DNA from 3 places in the Faecalimicrobium sp. JNUCC 81 genome. Region 1 is predicted to be linked to each of the others. Evidence: riboswitches for the same ligand, from Rfam matches in the RefSeq annotation. Region 1 holds a riboswitch; each other region holds the start of a gene.

Region 1 (4,693 bases):
AACACCTATTTTTGTAAAGCTAGAATTTAAGATATTTTTTCTGTGACCTTCAGAATTCATCCAAGCAGTTACAACTTCTTTAGGACTTCTTTGTCCCATTGCTATATTTTCTCCAGCTGCTCTATAGCTTACTCCAAATTGCTTCATCATATCAAATGGAGAACCGTAAGTTGGAGAGTTATGGTCAAAGTAGTTTTTATTTATCATATCTTGAGATTTCTTTGTAGCTACATCTGAAACCTTAGAGTCAAGTGTAAGTGGGCTTAATCCTCTTTTAGTTCTTTCAACATTTACTAAATCAACAACTTCTTTTTGATAAGCTGCGAATTGTCCAGTTGTAGAACCTGAGTTATTATTGTTATTATTTTCAGGTTTAGCTTCAGGTTTATTAGTAGAACCTGAGTTATTATTGTTATTATCTTCAGGCTTAGCTTCAGGTTTATTAGTAGAACCTGAGTTATTATTGTTATTATTTTCAGGCTTAGCTTCAGGCTTGTTAGTAGAACCTGAGTTATTATCTTCTGGCTTAAGTTCTGGCTTTATAGGACAGTTTGGATTTGTTGGTAATTTGTATTTAACACCGTTTATATATAAATATACTACACTTTTATTATTTAATTTTGTATATCCCTTATGAGATAAAGCACTTACAGGAACGATACTAGAAGCTGTTGCTACAGTTACTACCCCTAAAGTTAATAAAGTTTTTAGTTTTGTTGATATATTTTTTGTCATTGTAAAACACCTCTTTATTTGAATTTTGTAAAAATGTTACTGATTTGTAACCTTTAGTGTAGGGGTTGCCCCCTGTGAAACTATGATAACACAAAAAATGTCGAATTTTGACTGTAAAGATATGCCAAAAGGTTAGAAATCATACTGAAAGTTAGTTATATACTGGGATAAAAAAGTTTGAAAATTTATTAAAAAAAGAATATTTATATGAAAATTAACATTAAATGAGGGTAAAAAGGGTATAAATAAATTATATTTGTAAATATTTTTATGAAGAGATTGAAAATTTAATAAATGTATTATACTATAATAAGGAAAAGTTTGGGTATATGACCATAAACTGAAAGGAGAACAAAAGATATGTCAAAAGAATTAGTCAAAGAAAGAGTTATAAAATATTTAATGGAGGACTTATTAGTTCCGCATGATATGATAGATACAGATGTAGCTTTATCAGAATTTGAAGAAGGTGCAGAAGGTGTACTAGATGTAGTAGTTAATGTTAAAGATAAAGAAGATTACTATGCGCCAGTTATGATAATACAATGTTTAGATGAAGATATAAGATTAGAAGGAGAAGTCGTACAAAAACAAGTAGACTTCTTAGAAGATGTAGATAATATAACTATGGCAGGAAGATTAGTTTTAACTAATGGAGATGCTATGATGTATGCTGATTGGACAGGAGAAGAATATGATACAGAAGCTTCACTTCCAACATATGATACTATGGTAGAAGAATTCTTTAAGATGGAAGAATTATCACAAGAAGGTGAGCATAATCATGACCACGGACATGATCATGAATGTTGTGGAGGACATGGACATGACCACGGACATGATCATGAATGTTGTGGAGGGCATGGACACGACCACGGACATGATCATGAATGCTGTGGAGGACATGGGCACGGTTCTGACTGTGGTTGTCATCATGAATAATATATACATATAATATACGAACTTGACTATACTTTTTAATGATGTTATTATTAAATGGTTAAAAATTCTATATAAAACCGTAAGTGTTGGGGCAAACGCTGGAAGGATTTATTAATAAGGGATTTATAACGTCGTTCGAGAAAAAAAGACTGCATATTGTGTGGTCTTTTTTTCTGTAAAAAAATAATACAAAAAAGAAGGAAATTTGAAGTCTGAAGTAGAATATTAGATAAATAAATTTATTGACATTTTAGTTAAATTGAATGGAATTTTTTTATAATACAAATCATATTATAAAAATAACTGAAGCTAAAGACACTTTACCATTTCAATTAACAAACTATATGGATAGAAGGGGTTAGATTATGGGGGCTAAAAGAGAACATACTTATGAAAACTATATTTATGGGGATTCATCAAATACATCGAATGCGATGAAAATGTACTTGAAAGAAATTGAAGAGTACAAAATGTTGTCTGCAGTAGAGGAAGTTGAATTAGCAAAAGCAATAATTAACTCTTCACCTGAAGCTAAGGAGCAGTTTATAAATGCAAACTATAGGTTAGTTGTAAGTATTGCTAAGAAATACAGAAAAGAGAGTGTAGATATGCTTGATTTAATTCAAGCAGGTAACATTGGACTTATAAAAGCTGTTGATAAATACGATTATAAAAAAGGATATAAATTTAGTACTTATGCTACATGGTGGATAAAACAAAGCATAACAAGATACATAGATGACTGTGAAAATACTATAAGAATACCTGTTCATCTTCATCAAAGAATAAACTTTGTAAAAAGAAAAAAACAAGAACTTTCAAATGTACTTCAAAGAGAACCTAGCTTAGATGAAATAGCAGAAGTATGTGACCTTGATGTTCAAAAGGTTATAGATATATTAAAGAGGGATAAAAATATAGTATCATTAGATACGCCTATAAAAGAAGACGAAGATAGTAGTTTAGTTGAATTTATACCATCAGATGCTAATTTTGCAGATGTAGTAATTCATGAAGTAGAGCAAAAGAACTTAAGGGAAAAAATAGAGGAATTATTAACAGGACTTGGTGACCAAGAACAAAAGGTACTTAGAATGAGATTTGGATTAGATGATGATACTCCAAAAACATTAGAGGAAATAGGAAAAGTATTTGGAGTAACAAGAGAACGTATAAGACAAATTGAAGCAAAAGCAATAAGAAAACTAAGACATCCAAGTAGATTAAAACAATTAAAACATTTTTATTAATTTATAAAATAAAGTAGGTGAATTTTGCCTGCTTTATTTTTGGTTTATATTTTAATTTTAGGGTAAATATGGAAAGGTACTTCTTAAAATAAATGATAGCATAAAATACATTGGAAATCATTTAAATAATAAAAATAAATAATTATATTGATAGATATTATTATTAGAAAACTTATTGCTTGTATTAAGCTAGTAGGTCTTATAAAATAATTATATAAAGTATTAGGTGTATTACTTAAAAGAGAATTGGATGAGGTTTCCAAACTACCCCAGTAACCGTGATATGGACGAAATCTTAAATGCCACTGAATTTTTCGGGAAGGCTAGATCGTAGGATGAAGTTAAGTCGGGAGAACTGCCTAATATATACTAATATCTGCTGAGGGTAAGGTGTTAGATGCAAATATAATAATAAAAACTTAATATATTTAGCATCTTACTTAATTTAAATTGAGAAAGGAGGAATAAAATGAGCAAATATTTAGCATACCCTTTCTTATATGACAAGTCTTTAGATTTAAGATGTGATTTTGAGATTTTAACAGATGAAATTTCAAGTATTATAGGTCTTTTAAGATCATTTATAACAGATGACGATATGAAAGATGAACTTAGTAAAATAAATGAATTGATGTATCATATAAATCCATCAATAAGAACAAAGACTACAGTTACACAAGAAGAATTAATATGGCTAGAAAAAAGATTTTTAGAGATTCAAGAAGAAGTAAAAGACAGATTTAATAAATTTATACTTCCACAAGGATGCACCGAAGCAGGATATTGCCATGTTATAAGAAGTAAATGTAAATCATTAGTTAGGCTATTAAGTAGATATCAGGAACAAGGAAATAAGGTAGATGATTTGTTATTTGATTTTACAAATCTTTTTTCAGGATATTTCTTTGTACTAGCACTTAAGTTTAATAAAGATAATGGTTTAGAAGAAACAGAATTTATAAGTAGAAACTATAAGTAAGAGAGTTAAAAGTTAAGGAGAGAACAAATGAAAAAAAAGTTTTTATCAATTTTAATGGTATTTATGATGTTTATTATGGTTGGATGTAGCACTGATAATAAAAAAGAAGTTACAGACAGAGAAGGAACAAAGGTAAATATACCTAAAAAAATAGACAAAATAATTTCAACAGCACCATCAAATACAGAAGTAATAGTAGACCTTGGATTAAGTGATAAATTAGTTGCAATAGATAAATATTCAAGTGATGTTAAAGGTGTTAATAAGGATTTAGCAAAAATAGATTTTTCAAGTCCAGATGCAGAAACAATAATAGGGTTAGAACCAGACATAATAATAGCATCTGGGCATAATAAGACAGGCTCAAGTGAAGATCCATTTAAAGTTATAAGTGAGTCAGGCATTCCAGTTGTTTATATACCAAGCAGTGATAGTATAGACGGAATATATAAAGATATAGAATTTATATCTGATATATTAGGAGTGCAAGATAAAGGACAAACCTTAATATCAGATATGAAATCTCAAATAGATGAAATATCAAAAATAGGAAAAACTATAAATGATAAGAAAAAGGTTTACTTTGAAATATCACCAGCTCCAAGCCTATTTACGTTTGGAAATTCAACATTTTTAAATCAAATGATAGAAATAATTGGCGCTGAAAATGTATTCAAAGATGAAAATGGATGGATATCACCAAGCGCTGAAGCTGTGATAGATAAAAATCCAGACGTAATATTAACAAATGTAGATTACATAGAAAATCCTATTGATGAAATAAAAA
Region 2 (4,693 bases), 1.6 Mb from region 1:
CTATTGCAAATTTGTCTTTTTCTCTAGCTGCTTCTATTGCTCCTGTACCAACTCCACCAGCCGCTGAAAAAATTATATCTACTCCTTTTGAGTACATTTGACTTGCTATTGATTTTCCTAAACTTGCATCATCAAATGAGTTTGCATATTGTGATAATACATCAACATCAGTATTAACTGCTTTAACACCAGATATAAACCCTTCTTCAAATCTAGTTATATTTGGTATTTTCATACCTCCTATAAATCCAACTTTTTTGGTTTCACTCATTTTAGCTGCAATTATACCCACTAAATATGATGCTTCTCTTTCATCAAAAGTTGCACATATCATATTTTTAGGTATTTCTTGTCCATCTTCCTCATAATTATGGTCTATTATTACAAATTTCTTTTCAGGATAAAGATTAGCCGCATTTAGCATTGATTCTGCAGTTGTATATCCTACCCCTATTATTAAATCTACATCTTGGTCTATAAATGTTTCTATATTTGGAGCATAATCCGCATCTTGAGTAGACTCTAAATATGTACCTTTTATTCCTAATTCCTTCTTAGCTTTTTCTAAACCTTCTAATGATGATTGATTAAATGATTGATCATTAGCTCCTCCTTCTCCCAATACTATACCTACTGAAAAATCATCCTTTTTATCAGATTTTAATTCTTCCTCTTTTTTTGTAGAGCTACACCCAACAATATTTACTAATAATATAATTGACATAGTAATAACTGTAAAATACTTTCTTAATTTTCCCATATTTTATCCCCCTTAAAATATTTAAGTCATCATCATGATTTTAACATCTGTCTTTACAGTTGTAAATGCACAAAAAAATAAACCTTAGTATTTTTCTACTAAGGTTTATCAAAACATAGGCAATCATTATTTAATTTATATTTAAATAGGTTTAGGGCTAATTAATTATTGAGTACTGATTTTTTCCAATACTCATACAACAACTCTTCATTTTTAAATAATGGAATTTCCATATTTTTATGTACTTTTACTAACCAAGGTAATTCTAGACCTGCCTTAATTATATTATCTTCATTAGTAAATACATCTTCTGTAATTCCTTCTTGAGTAATTTTTCCTTTATCTAAAATATATACATAGTCACATATTTCATAAATTAAATTCATATCGTGACTTGATATAACTACCTTCACATTTCTATCTTTTAAATTTTTAATTATTTCTACTATATGCTTTGTACTTATTGGGTCTAATCCTGCTGTTGGCTCATCTAATAAAACCATTTTATTTTCCATAGCTATTACTGATGCTATTGCTACTCTCTTTTTTTGTCCATAGCTTAAAAAGTGAACTGGTTTATTTATAAAATCTATTCCATTAACGGCTATTAAAGCTCTTCTTATTTTCTCTTTTATAATTGTTTCTTCTGTACCAATATTTCTTAAAGCAAAAGCTAAATCGTCATATACTCTTGAGTAAAATATTTGTTTTTCTGGATCTTGAAACACTATGCCAACATCTTTTCTAAGATTGTATAAGCTTTTTTTATCATGCTTTAATTTTTTTCCATCCAATAAAATTTCTCCAGATGTTGGTTTTAAAATCCCCATTAAGTTCATAAATAAAGTCGATTTACCAGATCCATTTGATCCTATTATTCCTATTATATTTCCTTTTGAAAAATTCATATTAATATTTGATAGTGCTTTTGAATTTTTTTCGTAATTGTATGTTAAGTTATTAATCGTAAACATTTTCATCCCCTACTATCTGAAATTTTCCATCATACAGTTTCATATCTAGAGATATAGACATGTCTTCGTATCTTTTCATCATTCTTTTGTATAATAAATTTCCAAGAAGTCCAATCGATTTATATGATGTCTTTAAATTTATGTATCCAAATCTTAATTCCTGAGATTTTCTAATATCTGAAACTTCTTCTAAAAATATAAATATAAATCTATATGTAAGCATTGATAGCTCTATTATTGTATCTGATATATGAAGACTTTTTAATAAAAATAGTAATTGATTAAAAGGTGTTGTAAGAACAAAAAAGTATACACACATTAAGCAAGACATTGATCTAAACAACAAATATAATGATGTATTTAAAGATTGACTTGATACTCCTATATATAAATTAAAAATCTTAAAACTATATAGTAAATTTTCATGATTAAATGATATATTTATTAAATTAATTATTATTCCCATAAATAAAAAGTAAATCGGTATTTTAAGTAGCTTCAAGTAACTTTTTAAATCTATTTTAGCAATGCAAACAATAGATAAACTCATTAATATCATTATACTTGATAGTATTAATATACTATGTGTTAGCATAGAGACAATTAAAAAAATTGTCCCTATACCAACCTTTATTTTTGGATTTATATTACTTAATTTATTTGTATATGCATATTTATCAATTAAAAGCATATTTATTTTCTCCTTCTGCTACCTAAGTAGTAACCTATCACTCCTGCTCCTAATGCTGCTTGCGTTGAAAATAATAAACTTTCTATTTCTCCACTTGGTGGCTCATATAGACTATTAAACCATGGCTCATATCCTGGATTTATTTGACCTATTAGGTCTTCTGCTTCTCCATCTGCTCCACCGTATTCAGCTCCTGAGTTTAGTATTAGAGGAGTTATAATAAGCACTACTGCTAATAAAAGCAATAGCCAATTAGTTTTATTCACTGATTTCGCATTTGTATTCATCATAATCAACTCCTTTCCCTTCTTTTGCAGTTATTAAATTATACATTATAGTACTTAATATACCTTCTGCTATTGCTATTGGTATTTGAGTCATAAAGAAAACTCCTAAAAATTTAGTAGCTGATGCCATTATCCCACCTGAAGGATCAGGGAATGCTACCGCTAATTGTATAGCAGTTATTGTATATGTAGCTAAATCTCCAAGTGCAACACTTATAAATACATTAGTTCCAGTTTTTACATTTCTCTTCTTTAAGAATCTATATAATAAAAATGATACTATAGGACCTACTATTGCCATAGAAAATGCATTCGCTCCTAAAGTTGTAAGTCCACCATGAGCTAGGAGTAGTGCCTGGAATAATAGTACTATTGTACCTAATACAACCATTACACTTGGTCCAAATAATATTGCTCCTAAACCAACTCCTGTTGGGTGTGAACAGCTTCCTGTTAATGATGGTATTTTTAAAGCTGAAAGTACAAATACAAATGCTCCACATAGAGCTAAAAGTACTTTTTTCTTAGGCTCTTCTTTAATTACTTTGTTTATAGATTTTAATCCTATTAATAAAAATGGTATGAATATTACACTCCACATAATGGACCACTTCATTGGCAAAAATCCTTCCATTATGTGCATTGCATTAGAGTTAATCGGGTTTAATACGATTAAAAGAAATGCTGATGCTAATATTAGCTTTAGTTTTTTCATAATTTCCCCTTCTTTCTTTAGCTATTTACTTAATGATTCGCCATATAAATTGTTATTTTATCTGATCATATGCATTTAAGCTTATTTCACCCTAGAAGGAATTATATTTCCAATAGAAAAAAGCCTAACGGTTGAGTTAGGCTTCTTTTAACAATACTAATATTGTATACTTTCAAGAAACTTTCTCCCTCCCCGAAGAAATTACTTAAATATTATTAGGCAGGTCTCCTGGCTTAGCATCATCCTACTCCTTAGCCTTCCCATGATAATCACAGTGGCTTAAGTTTAAGTTTCGTTAGCTTTACAGTAGCGGGGGCTGCAGAGGACTTTAACCTCTTTCCCTATTAATCTTTCTTCAAGAACCTATAATATTTTATATTATTTTTTATAATTACATATTATATATTACACATATATACACTTTGTTAAATTATTGGCTAATCATTTATATAATATATTCTATATATATTTTTATATTCCTTCTTATTTTTCAAATTTTTTACAAATTTTTTATTTTTATAAGAAATTATATTTTACTTAAATTTATGCTAAATATAATTTTTATATGCTATTTTTATTAATCCCTAATAATTTTCTTTAAATACATTGATACTATATCAGAAAATCGATCTATATTTTTTGTGTATATAAAATCTTTTCCATATATTAATCTTTCTGAACCTAGTTCACTTTCCTTACCTGTAAATACCCCTAATACCAAAATTCTTTTTTGCCTAGCAATTCTTACTTCTTTTGCACTGTCTAATACTCCTACATTGCCTTTATAAGACATTTCTCCTCTTATAGTTCTTTCTCTATCCTTACCGATTTTAACGTCATTAGGTTTTCCATCACTTAGAACTATAAGTATTTTATTTTCTTCGCCTCTTTCTAATAATCCATCACATGTAGATTTTATGGCTAACCCGTCTCTATTATTACCTGCACAGAAGTACTCAAATATATTTTCACTACTATCTATTGAATCTTCATAGTCTTTAAATCGTTTTAGTATTGTATAATCCATAAAGCTAGAAAAACCCATTACCCTATTTGGTATACCAACCATAGTTAGTGCTCTTGCTATTATATATCCTTGAGTTGCAACATTAGCTTGATTCCTGCTTTGAGATCCACTAGCATCTAATAATATATCTATTACATACTTTCCTTTTTCGCTAACTATATCCTTATAAAATATTTTATTATTATTACTCCTAGATGCTCTCCATGCTCTAGAAGCATATACCGTTCCACAATCTGAAT
Region 3 (4,693 bases), 630 kb from region 1:
TAGCAATAGGTCCTGTAGTTAAATTATGGAATATTGGATTTGAAGATGCTAGCTTGCCAGATGATTTAGATATAAAAAATGCTTTGAGTTTAGTTGATATAGATAAAATATCATTAAATAAAAAAGAAAGCTCTATTATGCTAAAACAAAAAGGTATGATGATTGATTTAGGGGCAATAGCAAAAGGATATGTAGGAGAGAAATTAAAAAGTATTATTTTAGATAGTGGATATAAACATGCAGTTTTAAATATAGGTGGAAACATATTATGTATAGGAGAAAAAGTTGATTCTAGCCCATACAAGGTAGGAATAAGAGATGGAAAAAAATCTAAAAATGATGTCATAGGAGCATTAGATGTAGCAAATAAATCAGTAGTAACATCAGGAATATATGAACGAAATTTTGTAAATAATGGGAAACTATATCACCATATATTAGATAGAAAGACAGGATACCCTGTAGAAAATAATTTACAAAGTGTTTCTATTATATCGGATGATTCTACATATTGTGATGCATTATCGACAGCGATATTCTCTATGGGGCTTGATAAAGGTTTAGAATATGTAAATGATAAGAGTGACGTAGAAGCTATTTTTGTGACAAAGGATAATAAGGTTTATCTTACAAGTGGTATAAAAGGAAAGTTTAAATTAACTTCAGAAGAATATAATTTACAACCGTAAAAAATCTGACAATGTTTTCAATAAAAATACAATAATTAATTAAAATACCCAATAATATAGAAAAAAAACATAAATTCTATTATAATTATATATAAAGTAATAAAATTATTACTATATATGGATAATATTGGTTTTAGTGTGAATTAAAAAGGAAGATGGATGAGATTTCCACACAGTGCCGCTACTGTAATTAAGGAGTGCTAACTTACTATGTCACTGAATTTATAATTTGGGAAGGCTAGTTAGTGCGATGATTTATAAGTCAGGAGACTTGCCAGTATTAAAATATCGATACTCTTCGGTACAAAGAGAGATATAAGACATAAATAAATATCAATAAAGTGTCATTACTGAGAGTGTCCTTATATTATATCTATAGACAGTTATAATTTTTTACAAATTATAATTTAGATACAAAATGGAGGATGACATGAAAAAAATTAAGCAAATGATGGTATTTTTATTAAGCTTCATATTTATAATTGGAGCTGTTGGATGTAGCCCAACAAATGAAAAAAAGGATGAAGGTAAAAGCAACTCAAAGGTGGAAGAATCAGCAAATAAAGATTCTCACTACCCAGTAACTATTACAACTTATAATTATAAAAAAGAGCCAGTTGAAATAACTTTTAATAAGGCTCCTGAAAAAGTTGTAGCTATATATCAAAATTCAATTGAAACAATGTTAGCATTAGGATTAGAAGATAAAATAGTTGCAGCAGCAGGTCTTGACCATGATGTAAAAGATGAATATAAAGAAGCATTTAAAAAAGTGAAATATTTAGAAGAATTTACACCATCAAAAGAAAGTATAATAATGGAAAAACCAGATTTTATATTAAGTTGGTATTCATTATTTGATGAAAAAAGACTAGGTGAAGTAGATTATTGGCACAAGAACAATATAAATACATATATGTCTTTAAATAGTGGTGTAAAAGATGAAAAAACAATAGAAAATGAAATAACAGATATATTAAATTTAGGAAAAATATTTAATGTTGAAGATAAAGCTCAAGAGCTGGTAAATAAAATAAATAAAAAGGTTGAGGAAGTATCTAAATCTGTAGAAGGTAAAGAAAAACAAAGCACTTTAATTGTTGAGTTTGGTAAAGATCAAATGATTACTTATGGAGCGAATTCATTAGGTGGAGATATGATAAAAACATTAGGAGCAAATTTATTAAATCCTCAAGGGAAAGCAATTAATGAAGAAGATTTAATAAACTTAAATCCAGATTCTATATTTGTTGTATACATGGATAGATCAGATGAAAAGGTTCCTAAGCAAGAAGTAAATAAGATATTAGAAAATAAGGCGTTAAAAAGCTTAAATGCAGTTAAAAATAAAAGAGTTTATGCGATACCTTTAGGAGATATGTACTCTAGTGGTATAAGAACTATTGATGGTATAAATACTTTTGCAAAAGGATTATATCCAGACTTAAAAAACTAGGAGAGTCATAATGGAAAAAGAAATTTATATTAAAGATGGAAACTCTAATATATTTAAAGGAACACCTATTTATATAGGTGTTTCTATATTTTTATTAATACTATTATTTTTATCAGTAGGCCTTGCAGTTACACTTGGTTCTGTTGATATAAGCATAAAAGAAGTATATGATATTATTTTTTATAAACTATTTAATATTGGACAATCAGAAATCCTAGGTAATGGAGCTATTCATGATGTTGTGTGGCTTATAAGGCTTCCAAGAATTGTATTAGCAATATGTGTAGGTATGGGATTATCAGTAGTGGGAATAGTAATGCAAGCTATTGTAAAAAATCCACTAGCAGATCCTTATATATTAGGGGTATCATCAGGAGCATCATTAGGAGCTACAATAGCTGTCATGTTTGGAGTTGGTTCAATATTAGGAAGTAATGCAATTGGAGTTTCTGGTTTTATTGGAGCATTTATAGCATCTATACTAGTTCTTGTTATATCAAATATTGGAGGAAGAGCAAATTCTATAAAACTTCTATTAGCAGGAACAGCAATAAGTTCAGTTTGTAGTGCATTTTCGAGCTTTATAGTATATATAGTGGATGATGCAAGTAAAATAAAAACTATAACATTTTGGCTTATGGGAAGTTTGGCAGGAGCTAAATGGGAAGAGTTAATTTTTATACTACCTATAATAATAATTGGAACTATATTTTTTATAACTCAATACAGAACATTAAACTTAATGTTATTAGGAGATGAAGTTTCTATTACTTTAGGAACTGATTTGCATAAGTATAGACATATGTATCTGATAATAACATCATTGATGATAGGAGTTTTAGTGTATGCATCTGGTATGATAGGATTTGTAGGCCTTGTCATACCTCATATAGTAAGAATGATATTTGGAACAGACCACAAGAAGATAATACCTATAGCTGCAATATTAGGAGCAATATTTTTAATATGGGCAGATGTATTATCTAGAATAATAATAAAAGGAACTGAAATCCCAATAGGTATATTAACTTCTATAATAGGAGCTCCATGTTTTATTTGGTTAATGATAAGAAATGCTTACGGATTTGGAGGGAAAAATTAATGCATATAAAAACATATGGAGTTAATGCTAAAATAGGTGATATAGATATTTTAACGAATATTAATATAGATGTAGATAATAAAGAATTTGTAGGAATAATAGGGCCAAATGGAAGTGGAAAATCAACATTTTTAAAATGTATTTATAGAACATTAAAACCACATGGCGGAACTATAAAATTAGATGAAGTAAATATAGATAAGCTATCTATAAAAGATACTGCTAAAAAAATGGCGGTTGTTTCTCAGCATAATTATTATGATTTTGATTTTACTGTAAAAGATATAGTATTAATGGGGAGATCTCCTCACAAAAAAATGATGGAAAGAGATACTGAAGATGATTATAAAATTATGTATAAATCTTTAGATAAGGTAAATATGTTAGATTTTAAGGATAGAATATTTTCTACTCTATCTGGAGGGGAGCAACAACGTATAATATTAGCAAGAGCTTTAGCTCAAAAAACATCATGTTTAATATTAGACGAACCAACTAACCACCTAGATATAAAATATCAATTACAATTAATGGATATAGTTAAAAATTTAAATATAGAAGTAGTAGCAGCAATACATGACTTAAATATTGCAGCTATGTACTGTGATAAGATATATGTATTAAAAAATGGAGAAATAGTCAAATACGGAACTCCAAAAGAAGTATTGACTAAAGAATTAATAAAAGCAGTATACGAAGTTGATGCAATAGTCAATGAAGACAGTGAAACTGGTTTAATTAATATACTTTTTAAAAGAAACTTAGCTTAAAAGTTACAGCGCCTATATTATTAGGCGCTATTTTAATGTAAAATTATATAGTATTAAGGAAAATATATTATAGGGGGGTAAGAAAAAATGAAAAATATAATTAAGAAGCTGTACTTTATACTTCCAGTTTTTCTAGTAATGGTTGGATGCCAATCTAAAAACACAGTTGAAGAAATAAATATATCAGCTGCAGCTAGTTTAAAAGAAGTTATGGGCGAAATAAAAACTGAATATGAAAGTAAAAATAAAAATATAAATCTTACTATAAATTACGGAAGTTCAGGTTCTTTAAAGCAACAAATTGAACAGGGAGCTCCATGTGATATTTTTATATCAGCAGGACAAAGCCAAGTAGATGATTTAGATAAAGGTGGATTTTTAGTATCTGATACAGTTAAAGAATTTACAAGAAATAAGCTGGCTTTAATAGCTCCAAAGGATGGAACTTTAGGTAAAATAGATGACTTGACTACAGATAAAATAAAACATATAGGTGTTGGTTATCCTGATAGTGTACCAGCAGGGAAATATGCAGATGAAGTATTAAATAGTTTAAACTTAAAAGAGAAAATAAAAGATAAATTAACCTTTGGAAAAGATGTAAAAGAAGTATTAGCTTGGACAAGCTCAGGAAATGCGGATGCAGGATTTGTTTATATAAGTGATACTGTAAATA

What was found. Region 1 has a riboswitch for cobalamin ahead of JNUCC81_RS12645 (ATP:cob(I)alamin adenosyltransferase). Riboswitches for the same ligand answer to the same signal wherever they lie in the genome.
Region 2: linked by a shared signal. The riboswitch ahead of JNUCC81_RS01700 (energy-coupling factor ABC transporter permease) and the one ahead of JNUCC81_RS12645 (ATP:cob(I)alamin adenosyltransferase) in region 1 are both predicted to bind cobalamin.
Region 3: linked by a shared signal. The riboswitch ahead of JNUCC81_RS15655 (ABC transporter substrate-binding protein) and the one ahead of JNUCC81_RS12645 (ATP:cob(I)alamin adenosyltransferase) in region 1 are both predicted to bind cobalamin.

What each region holds. Positions count from the first base shown of each region.
Region 1 covers NZ_CM132203.1:2,520,899-2,525,591, reverse strand. Annotated here, with positions in the region: gene JNUCC81_RS12660 (CAP domain-containing protein) at 1-735, opposite strand, end outside; gene JNUCC81_RS12655 (hypothetical protein) at 1,096-1,677, shown strand; gene JNUCC81_RS12650 (sigma-70 family RNA polymerase sigma factor) at 2,043-2,927, shown strand; cobalamin riboswitch at 3,135-3,304, shown strand; gene JNUCC81_RS12645 (ATP:cob(I)alamin adenosyltransferase) at 3,397-3,906, shown strand; gene JNUCC81_RS12640 (ABC transporter substrate-binding protein) at 3,934-4,693, shown strand, end outside.
Region 2 covers NZ_CM132203.1:322,637-327,329, reverse strand. Annotated here, with positions in the region: gene JNUCC81_RS01720 (BMP family lipoprotein) at 1-760, opposite strand, end outside; gene JNUCC81_RS01715 (energy-coupling factor ABC transporter ATP-binding protein) at 922-1,734, opposite strand; gene cbiQ (cobalt ECF transporter T component CbiQ) at 1,721-2,425, opposite strand; gene JNUCC81_RS01705 (energy-coupling factor ABC transporter substrate-binding protein) at 2,428-2,715, opposite strand; gene JNUCC81_RS01700 (energy-coupling factor ABC transporter permease) at 2,684-3,427, opposite strand; cobalamin riboswitch at 3,628-3,809, opposite strand; gene JNUCC81_RS01695 (nitric oxide reductase activation-like protein) at 4,005-4,693, opposite strand, start outside.
Region 3 covers NZ_CM132203.1:3,155,581-3,160,273, reverse strand. Annotated here, with positions in the region: gene JNUCC81_RS15660 (FAD:protein FMN transferase) at 1-689, shown strand, start outside; cobalamin riboswitch at 801-982, shown strand; gene JNUCC81_RS15655 (ABC transporter substrate-binding protein) at 1,120-2,145, shown strand; gene JNUCC81_RS15650 (FecCD family ABC transporter permease) at 2,156-3,247, shown strand; gene JNUCC81_RS15645 (ABC transporter ATP-binding protein) at 3,247-4,017, shown strand; gene modA (molybdate ABC transporter substrate-binding protein) at 4,105-4,693, shown strand, end outside.